3 regions of the Agrococcus citreus genome follow, and region 1 is predicted to be linked to each of the others. Evidence: predicted binding sites of a transcription regulator. Region 1 holds the regulator's gene; each other region holds the start of a gene.
The links. Region 1 encodes LexA, which represses DNA repair genes until DNA is damaged. Its sites were predicted from a motif close to TCGAACANNTGTTCGA; they were not measured.
Positions count from the first base shown of each region.

Region 2: the regulator LexA is predicted to act here: its motif matches at 1,795-1,810, upstream of ABD106_RS01160 (Rv2578c family radical SAM protein).
Region 3: the regulator LexA is predicted to act here: its motif matches at 2,146-2,161, upstream of ABD106_RS09300 (HNH endonuclease signature motif containing protein).

Region 1 covers NZ_BAAAKK010000006.1:21,624-24,890, reverse strand. Annotated here, with positions in the region: gene hflX (GTPase HflX) at 53-1,564, shown strand; gene lexA (transcriptional repressor LexA) at 1,571-2,194, opposite strand; gene ABD106_RS13235 (hypothetical protein) at 2,444-2,806, shown strand; gene ABD106_RS13230 (histidinol-phosphate transaminase) at 2,852-3,267, shown strand, end outside.
Region 2 covers NZ_BAAAKK010000001.1:240,593-243,859, reverse strand. Annotated here, with positions in the region: gene gatA (Asp-tRNA(Asn)/Glu-tRNA(Gln) amidotransferase subunit GatA) at 1-337, opposite strand, end outside; gene gatC (Asp-tRNA(Asn)/Glu-tRNA(Gln) amidotransferase subunit GatC) at 334-633, opposite strand; gene ABD106_RS01165 (YdcF family protein) at 698-1,654, opposite strand; gene ABD106_RS01160 (Rv2578c family radical SAM protein) at 1,819-2,910, shown strand; gene ABD106_RS01155 (alpha/beta hydrolase) at 2,907-3,267, opposite strand, start outside.
Region 3 covers NZ_BAAAKK010000005.1:108,450-111,716, forward strand. Annotated here, with positions in the region: gene ABD106_RS09295 (HhH-GPD-type base excision DNA repair protein) at 30-605, shown strand; gene ABD106_RS09300 (HNH endonuclease signature motif containing protein) at 631-2,028, opposite strand; gene ABD106_RS09305 (alpha/beta fold hydrolase) at 2,307-3,092, shown strand; gene ABD106_RS09310 (pirin family protein) at 3,089-3,267, opposite strand, start outside.

The DNA of each region.
Region 1 (3,267 bases):
CGGGAGAGAAGTAATGGTCCGGCACGGACACGACAGTAGCGAAGGACGCAGCATGGCAGCACCGCACGAGACCGAAGCCACAGGTCCCGGACGCGCGACGGAGCGCATCCTGGCCTGGGGCGAGCGCGCGCAGGCGCTCCAGGACGACGACCTCGAGACTGGCCCCGGCGCCGGGCTCGACGACGGCTTCGACGGCGAGCAGCTCGAGCGCCAGGACCGCGCGGCGCTGCGACGGGTCGACGGGCTCCGCACCGAGCTCGAGGACGTCACCGAGGTCGAGTACCGGCAGCTGCGCCTCGAGAACGTCGTGCTCGTCGGGGTCTACTCCGGTGGCGCCCGCGGCGCCGAGGACGCCGAGAACTCGCTGCGCGAGCTCGCGGCGCTCGCCGAGACCGCTGGCGCCCTCGTGCTCGACGGCATGCTGCAGCGCCGTCCGAACCCCGACCCCGCGACCTACGTCGGGCGAGGCAAGGCCGAGGAGCTCGCCGAGATCGTCAAGGAGCTCGGCGCCGACACCGTGATCGCCGACAGCGAGCTCTCGCCGAGCCAGCGTCGCGCGCTCGAGGACAAGGTGAAGGTCAAGGTCATCGACCGGACCGCGGTCATCCTCGACATCTTCAGCCAGCACGCGAAGAGCCGGGAGGGCAAGGCGCAGGTCGAGCTCGCGCAGCTCGAGTACCTGCTGCCGCGCCTGCGCGGCTGGGGCGAGTCGATGTCGCGCCAAGCGGGTGGCCAGGTCGGCGGCCAGGGCGCGGGCATGGGCTCGCGCGGCCCCGGTGAGACGAAGATCGAGCTCGACCGCCGGCGCATCCACACGCGCATGGCGCGGCTGCGCAAGCAGATCAAGGGCTTCGCGCCCGCGCGCCAGGCGAAGCGCGCGAACCGCGATCGCTTCGAGGTGCCGGGCGTCGCGATCGTCGGCTACACGAACGCCGGCAAGTCGAGCCTGCTCAACCGCATCACGGGCGCCGGCGTGCTGGTCGAGAACGCGCTCTTCGCGACCCTCGACGCCACCGTGCGGCGCACGGGCACGCCCGACGGCCGAGAGTTCACGATCGCCGACACGGTCGGGTTCGTGCGCAACCTGCCGCACCAGCTCGTGGAGGCGTTCCGATCGACGTTCGAGGAGGTCACCGAGTCCGACGTCATCGTGCACGTCGTCGACGCGAGCCACCCCGACCCGGCCGCGCAGATCGCCACGGTCCGCGACGTGCTGGGCGAGACCGGCGCACGATCGATCCCCGAGATCGTCGTGTTCAACAAGGCCGACCTGATCGGCGACGACGAGCGGCTCGTGCTGCGGGGCCTGCAGCCCGACGCCATCTTCGCCTCCGCGAGGACGGGCGACGGGATCGACGCGATCCTCGCCGCGATCGCCGAGCTGCTGCCGCGGCCGGACGTGGCGGTGTCGCTGCTCGTGCCGTTCGACCGGGGAGACATCATCGCGATGCTGCACGACCGCTTCGAGGTGCTGCACGAGGCCTACGAGGAGGCGGGCACGCGCGTCGAGGCGAAGGTCACGCCGGCGGCGCTCGCGCAGCTCGACGAGTTCCGGGCGGTCTAGCTCCTCCTAGACCGCGCGCAGCACCGCGACGACGCGACCGAGCACGTCGGACTCGTCGCCGAGGATCGGCTCGAACGCCGAGTTCCGCGGCAGCAGCCACGTGTGGCCGTCGCGCTGCTTGAAGACCTTGACGGTCGCCTCGCCGTCGAGCATCGCCGCGACGATGTCGCCGTTGTCGGCCGTGCGCTGCTGCCGCACGACGACCCAGTCGCCGTCGCAGATGGCGGCATCGATCATGGAGTCGCCGACCACCTTGAGCATGAAGAGGTCGCCGGTGCCGACGAGCTGCTTCGGGAGCGGGAAGACGTCCTCGACCTGCTCCTCGGCGGTGATCGGGATCCCGGCCGCGATCCGTCCCACGAGCGGGACGAACGACGCCTGCTGGATGCTGCCGACGGTCTCGTCGGTCTCGTCGTCGACGAGCACCTCGATCGTGCGCGGCCGCGACGGGTCCCGACGGATGTAGCCCTGCAGCTCGAGCTGCCCGAGCTGGTGCGTGACGCTCGAGAGCGAGGAGAGCCCGACGGCGTCGCCGATCTCGCGGTAGCTCGGCGGGTAGCCGCGCTGTCGCACCGCGCTCTGGATCATCTGCAGGATCGCCTGCTGCTTCTCCGTCAGCTGCCTCGCCATGATGCCTGCTCTCGTTGGCCCGGGACGCCATGTCAGTGGTGCCTGGTGGACTCGTCCTGGTTCGAAAGCGTATCCGACGGAGCGCCCGGATCAGACGGACGTTCGAGCGTGTCGCCGACGCCAGGGGTAGCGAATCCTCAGCATCGGGGCTTGACTCGAACCACCAGTCGAAGATAGGTTCGAAACAGAGATTCGTGGCCGGTGCTCCCGGCCGAGCACCGGCCGCGAGTCCCACGAGAGGAGCAGGCCATGACTGCCATCGCCATCGCAACGACCACCGGCACCCCGACCTTCCGCGTGCGCATGACGCCGCGCGGCCGGCGTGCCCTCGCGCTGCTGGTCGCCGCCCCCGTCCTCGCCGCCGGCACCCTCGCCGGTGCAGGCGTGCTCGGCGACGCCCTCACGGGCGCCGTCGCCTCGTCGTCGGCGCAGTCCGCCGAGTTCGAGCACATCACGGTGCTCCCCGGCCAGTCGCTGTGGCAGATCGCCGCGAACGTCGCCCCCGAGGCAGACCCGCGCGACGTCGTCGCCGAGATCGAGATGCTCAACGGCATCGCCGGCGCGATCCAGCCCGGCGAGCAGCTCGCCATCCCCGCGCACTACTCGCGCTGACGCGCCGGTCGCGGCGGCGGTCGCGGGTCGTCCTAGGCTGGTTCGGTGACGAGCCTCGACGACCTCCCCATCCGCGACGACCTGCGAGGGCTGACGCCGTACGGCGCTCCGCAGCTCGACGTGCCCGTGAGGCTCAACGTCAACGAGAACGCCTATCGCGTGCCCGAGGCCGTGGCGCTCGACATCGTGCAGGAGATCGCGCGGGCGCTGCCCGACGCGAACCGCTACCCGGACCGCGAGTTCGACGTGCTCCGCCGCGCCTTCGCCGACTACCTCGGGCACGGCCTCGAGCCCGAGCAGCTGTGGGCGGGCAACGGCTCGAACGAGGTCCTGCAGCACGTCCTGCAGGCCTTCGGCGGCCCCGGCAGGACGCTGCTGTCGTTCACGCCCACCTACTCGATGTACCCGCTGCTCGCGCAGGGAGTCGGGATGCGGTGGCTGCGCGTGCCGCGCGCGGACGA
Region 2 (3,267 bases), on a different contig from region 1:
TGAGGCGAGCGACGACGGTCGCGTCGTAGGGCGGGATCCAGCCCTCGAGGATGCGCGAGCCCGACGTCGAGGGCATGCCGATCGTGCAGAGCACGTCCTTGATCGCGACGGGGGCGCCCGCGAGCGGGTGCAGCTCCTCGCCCGCGGCACGTCGCTCGTCGATCGCGCGCGCCTGCTCGAGCGCGCCGTCGTTGACGTGCAGGAAGGCGTGGATCTCGCCGTCCACCGCCGCGATGCGGTCGAGGTGCGCCTGGGTGGCCTCGACGCTCGAGACGTCGCCGGCGGCGAGCAGTCCCGCGAGCTCGTGGCCGGCGAGGCGGGTGAGGTCGGCGCTCACTGCTCCTCCCCCAGGATGGCCGAGACGCGGAAGCGCTCGCCGTCGTGGCTCGGGGCGCCGGCGAAGGCCTGCTCGTGCGTGAGCGTCTCGCCGACGGCGTCGTCGCGCAGCACGTTCGTGAGCGGCACGGGGTGGCTCGTCGCCGGGACGTCGTCGCCGGCGATCTCGCGGACGGTGGCGATCGCGTCGACGATGGCGGAGAGCTCGGTCGTGAGGCTCGTCACCTCGTCGTCGGTGAGCGCGATGCGAGCGAGTCCAGCCAGGTGCTGGACCTCCTCGCGAGTGATCTCGGACATGCGTCTCCTCCTCGGCGGCGGGGGTTCGCTCAATCCTACGGCGGCGCCCGGGCCGCCCCTGCCGCTACGAGGTGGACAGCAGCGCCCACACGGCGAGCGCCTCGAGGGCGAGCGCCGCGCCGAGGCACCACCAGCGGAGGTCGGCGGCGATCGCGAGCGCCTCCCGCACGATCGCGCCCGGGCGGTAGGAGGGGCGGGTCCAGGCGCCGACGACCGTGCCCTGCATGCCCGCCTCGGCGAGCAGCCCCGCGGTGCGGTAGGCGTGGTACTCGCTCGTGACGACCGCGAGGGGCGCCCGCACGAGCGGCCGCGAGAGCCGCAGGTTCTCGCGCGTCGTCGTCGATGCCTCCTCGAGGTCGATGACCGACGCCGGCACGCCGAGCTGCCGCTCGAGGTGCTCGGCCATCGCCGACGCCTCGGTGCGCACCTCGTCGGCGCCCTGGCCGCCCGAGACGACGATCCGCGCATCCGGTTGATGCTCGAGCGCTGCGCACCACACCTGCGCGCCCCGCTCGACGCGGCGGCGCAGCAGCGGCCCGACGTCGCGGCCGCGGAGCCCCGCCCCGAGGATCAGCACGGTGGCGGGCACGGGCGCGCGCTGCGCGAGCCGGGCGTGCAGCAGCATCGCGAGCGCGAGCACCCCCACCCCGAGGCCCGCGATCCAGAGCGGGAGCGCGAGCAGCAGCGCCGCCCGGGCGAGCGCGGGGTCGATCGCCGCGGCCACGACGATCGCGACCGCGAGGAGCGCGATGCCGGCACCGAGGGCCGCGATGAGCCAGTCGACGTGCCGCACGCGCACGAGCCGCGGCAGCATGAGCGCGTGCCAGAGCGAGGCGCCGCCGAGGACCGCCGTCGCGACCGTCGCCGCGGCGACGAGACCCGCCCAGCCGCCCTGCTCGAACGGCATGTCGAGCCAGCCGGCGACGGCCGGCCGCAGCACGCGGGCGAGCAGCACGGTGCCGGTCGCGACGAGCATCGTGGCCCAGAGCGCGGACGCGAGCACGCGCATCCGCCCCGTCATGCCCACGCTCAGCACCCTAGCCGCCGCGAACGCCTGGGCCGTCCGGTACCGCCGTGCGGGTGCGGGCCGACGCCACCCGCAGATCGGTGCAGGTGCTCGACGTGCGGACCGATCGCCGCTCGATGCGCCTTGCGCGGTGCTCGAACGTGTGTTCGAATGGGTGCATGCGGTGGGAGGGACAGACGGCTACGCACGTCGACGCGGATGCGCTGCCCGGGCTCGAGGAGCGCGGCAGCGTGCTCGAGTCGTGGCCGACGCCCGGGTTCGACGGGGCGTCGTTCCTCGAGGTGACGGCGAAGAGCGCGCTCAACCACGTCGCCGGCGACGGCTTCATGGGCGGCGCCTGGACGATCAACCCCTACCGGGGCTGCCAGCACGCGTGCCGCTACTGCTTCGCCCGCAACACCCACACGTACCTCGACCTCGACGCGGGGGCCGACTTCGACTCGCGCATCGTCGTGAAGGCGAACATCGTCGAGGTGCTCGAGCGCGAGCTCGCCGGCGCGCGCCGCGACGTCGATGCTGTGCAGCTCGGCACGAACACCGACCCGTACCAGCGCGCGGAGGGCCGCTACCGGCTCATGCCCGGCGTGCTGCGCGCGCTCGCCCGGCATGGCGCCTCGATCTCGATCCTCACGAAGGGCACGCTGCTGCGGCGCGACCTGCCGCTGCTCGCATCGATCGCTCGCGACGTGCCCGTCTCGATCGCGATGTCGATCGCGATCTTCGACGACGAGCTGCAGCAGCAGGTCGAGCCCGGCACGCCGACGACGCGCTCGCGGCTCGAGACGGTGCGCGCCGTGCGCGACGCCGGGCTCGACTGCGCGGTCTTCGCGATGCCGATCCTGCCCGGCCTCACCGACACGCGCGCCCACCTCGAGACGGCCTTCGCGGCGATCGCCGACGCGGGGGCGACGAGCGCGATCGCGAGCGCGCTGCACCTCCGACCGGGCGCTCGCGAGTGGTACCTCGCGTGGCTGCGCGCCGAGCACAGCGAGCTGCTGCCGCTCTACGACCGCATCTACCGCGACGAGCGCGGCCGGTTCGGCTCCTACGCCCACCCCGACTACCGCTCGTGGCTGCGCGACCGCATCCGACCGCTGCAGCGCAGCCACGGCCTCGGTCGCACGGTCGTCGCACCCGGCACCGGCATCTCGGCGGTCGCGCCGAGCAATCGCGCGAAGGAGGGCAACCGCGCGAAGCGGCTGCCCAGCACGTCCGGCGAGTCGATGCTCGCGGCGGCGACGCTCTTCTAGACCGCCTCGACGAACGCGCGGATGCGTGCCGAGCAGTCCGGGTGGTCGATCACGCGATGGCCGTGGCCCGGCAGCACCTCATGCACGGCGCCGAGCCCGACGAGCGCGGCCGCGACCTCCTCGTACTCCTCGTTCCAGCCGCCGGTGAGCACGAGCGTCGGCGTCTCGCGGATCGCCGCCGCGTCGACCGGATGCCGCCACGGCGCGCCGTGGAGTCGGGAACGCTTCGAGGACCGCAGCTCGCTCGCCGTGACCGCGGTGCCGATGTCGTGGCCGTCGAGCGCGAGCATGAACGCGCGCTCGAACGTGGCGTCGGTGAGCGTCGCGTCGAGGTAGATCGGCTCGAGCCGCTCGATG
Region 3 (3,267 bases), on a different contig from region 1:
GCGCGCGCGGGCCATGCCAGGGTGGTCACATGACCCGCGAGCTCCACATCACCGGCGACGACGACGCCGACCGCCTACTCTCCGAGGACGACTTCGCGCTGCTGTCGGGCATGCTGCTCGACCAGCAGGTGCCGATGGAGACGGCGTTCGCGGGGCCCGCCAAGCTGCGCGACCGGCTCGGCCGGCTCGACGCATCCGACATCGCGCAGATGGATCCGGAGGTGTTCCAGGCGGCGTTCTCGGAGAAGCCCGCCGTGCACCGGTTCCCCGGCTCGATGGCGAAGCGCGTGCAGCAGCTCGCCGCCGTGGTCGTAGAGGAGTGGGGCGGCGATGCCGGGGCGATCTGGCGCGACGGCGATCCCGATGGTGCCGAGGTGCTGCGCCGGCTGCAGGCGCTGCCCGGGTTCGGCGAGCAGAAGGCGCGCATCTTCCTCGCGCTGCTCGGCAAGCGGGCGGGCTTCGACGGCGCCGGCTGGCGGGATGCCTCGGCGCCGTACGGCGAGGAGGGCTCGAAGCGCTCGGTGGCCGACATCGTCGACCAGGAGTCGCTCGCCGAGGTGCGGAAGGCCAAGCAGGCAGCGAAGGCGGCCGCCAAGCAGTCGTAGCGGATCCGTTGCGGTCGCGCGTCCGCTACCCGGTCGAGACCGGGAACGGCGCCGTGGGGTGCACGTCGGGTGCGCGTCGTCGCGTGCCGCGTGGTCTGCGGATGGGTGGGAGCAGGGTGCGTCGGACCTTCCAGCGGGTGCCGGATCGTTCGATCTGCTGGCGGCCGGCGTGGACGTCCTGGTGACAGCGTGTGCAGAGCAGGATGCCGTTGTCGATGTCGGTGGGGCCGCCGTCGGCCCAGGTGCGGACGTGGTGGACGTCGTTCCAGGAAGCGGGCGCGCCGCAGCCCTCGCCCTGGCAGAGCTTGTCGCGGAGGATGATCGCGAGTCGCTGGATGGCGGTGAAGAGGCGCTTGCGGCGTCCCATCTTCAGGACGTGGCCGTCGTCGTCGACGAGCGCCGTCTGGATGATTGCGTCGCACGTCATGCGGGCGGCGAGCTGGACGGGGACGATCTCGCCGGTCTCGACGATCTCGCACACGCCAGGTCGGCCCTCGGCGTGCGCGTCGAGATCGGCCTGCGTGACGGCGACGAGCAGCGTGGGCGGGCGGCCGCCGGGTCGGGGCGTCTCGCCGGAGCGGGCGTGGGCGGCGAACAGGCCGGCGAGCACGTCGGCGGAGCGCTGCTCGGGCGAGCGGCCGTCGTCGTTGACCGGCGCCGTCGGGTCCTTGCTGGTGCGCGGCGAGTTGTAGGCCTGCACCACCGCCTGCACCTGCGCGCCCTCGGCCGGTGGGAGCACGATCCGGCCGCGGAACATGCCGTCGGTGCAGCGGGAGATCGTGAACGAGCGCTGCGCGATCTGCTGCTCCTCGCGCGGCTCTGCGCCGTCTGGATCGAGCGCGAGCAGCCACTGCCGCGCGGTCGCGGCGAGCTCCTCCGGCGGCGTCGGGGCCGTGTCGTCATAGCCGCGCTCGCCAGCCACCTCGCCTGCCGGCTGGCCGGTCGCGTCGCCGACGAGGGAGGCTTCGGCGAACCGCCGGTCGTCGTCGTCGATGCGCCCGCGGCCCTCGCCGAGCTGCTCGACGATCACGCGCGCCTGGTCGATGCCGATCGACCCGTCGGCGAGCGCGTCGGCGACGTGCGGGAAGCGCGGCTCGAAGGGCGCCCCGCCCGCGGTCGGCCGCGGAGTCGCTGCGACCGCGACCCGGATGATCGCCTTCGCCCGGCTGGACGTCACGCCCAGCTCGTGCCGCAGCGCGTCGGCCGCGTCGCGGTACCCGAACGCGCGCGTCGACGACGGCGCATCGAACGCCGGCGGCGCCTGCTCCACCAGGCCCGCCATCCGCACCACCAGCCCGTCCGCGTGCTTCGCGAGCTCACCGACCGCGGCGAGCGCGTCCCAGCGCTGCGCATCGCCGAGCGCCTCGAACGACCTCAGCAGCGCATCGGCGGCAGAGCGCAGCACGTCGATCGCACCGCGCACAGCGGCCGCCTCCGGCGACCTGCCCCGCGACTGCTGCACCATCGTCGGCCCCCCATCGGACACCTGCTGTGGCCACCGTCAGCGGTGGCCTTCGATGCGTTCCATTCTACCAAGCAGTCGAAGACCAGTTCGAATTTTCGGCATCCTGTGGAGAACTCATACCGGGTCAGTGTGAGGTGACGGGGGCGCTGCAGTGCTGTCGCGGTGCAGAGCCCCGACGTCTTGCGGGCCAAGGCGCGCGACGACCAGGATGACGTCGACACCGAGATGAGGCAGCGATGACCGAATTCGCCGACACCAGCGCGGGCGACCGCATCGGGTTCGACCGCTACGGGGAGGGACCGGGCGTCGTCTTCGTCGCCGGTGCCGGGCCGTTCCGGGCGACGGATGCGACCACGACCGAGACGGCGCGCCTCGCTGCCGAGCACGGCGTGCAGACGCTCGTCTACGACCGGCTCGGGCGGGGCGACAGCGAGGCGCAGGGCGATCTGACGCTCGAGCGCGAGATCGCCGCGATCGCCGCGGCGATCGACGAGGTGGGTGGCAGCGCCGTGCTCGTCGGGCACTCCTCCGGCTGCTCGATCGCGCTCGCGGCGGCCGACGCGGGGCTCCCGGTCACGGCGCTCGCGCTCTGGGAGGCGCCCATCGGGCAGTTTACCGGCGGCGCCGCGGCGTTCGAGCGCGACATCCTGCGCCACCTCGACGCCGGCGACCTCGAGGCGGCGCAGGTCGAGTACATGCGCGACATGCCGCGCGAGTTCCTCGAGCAGGCGCGCGCGATGCCGGAGTGGCCGCAGATCGCGGCCGGCAGCCGCACCTACCGCGCCGACGCCCGGTCGCTCGCGTGGGCGGAGGAGCTCGGGCCCGCCGAGCGGTTCGCCCGCATCACCGTGCCGGTGCTCACGATGGTCGGCGCGCAGACGTTCCCCGGCATGACCGAGACGGCCGAGATGCTCGCCGCCGCGATCCCGAGCGCGCTGTTCCGGGTCATGCCGGGCGCGTGGCACGACTGGGAGCCGGCACCGATGGCGCTCGCGCTCGCCGAGCTCGCGGCGAAGGGCTAGCGCCGCTTCGCGCGCCCGCGCGGCAGCAGCTCGACGGTCGGGATGCGCGGGCTCGGCAGCGTCGTGCCGGAGCCGTCGTCGACGACGCCGAACCGCGGGCGCGCCTCCGCTGCTGCGTCGCGCTCGGCCATCCACGCGGCGCGAGCGCGCTCGACCGCGGCGTGGTCGCGCCCGA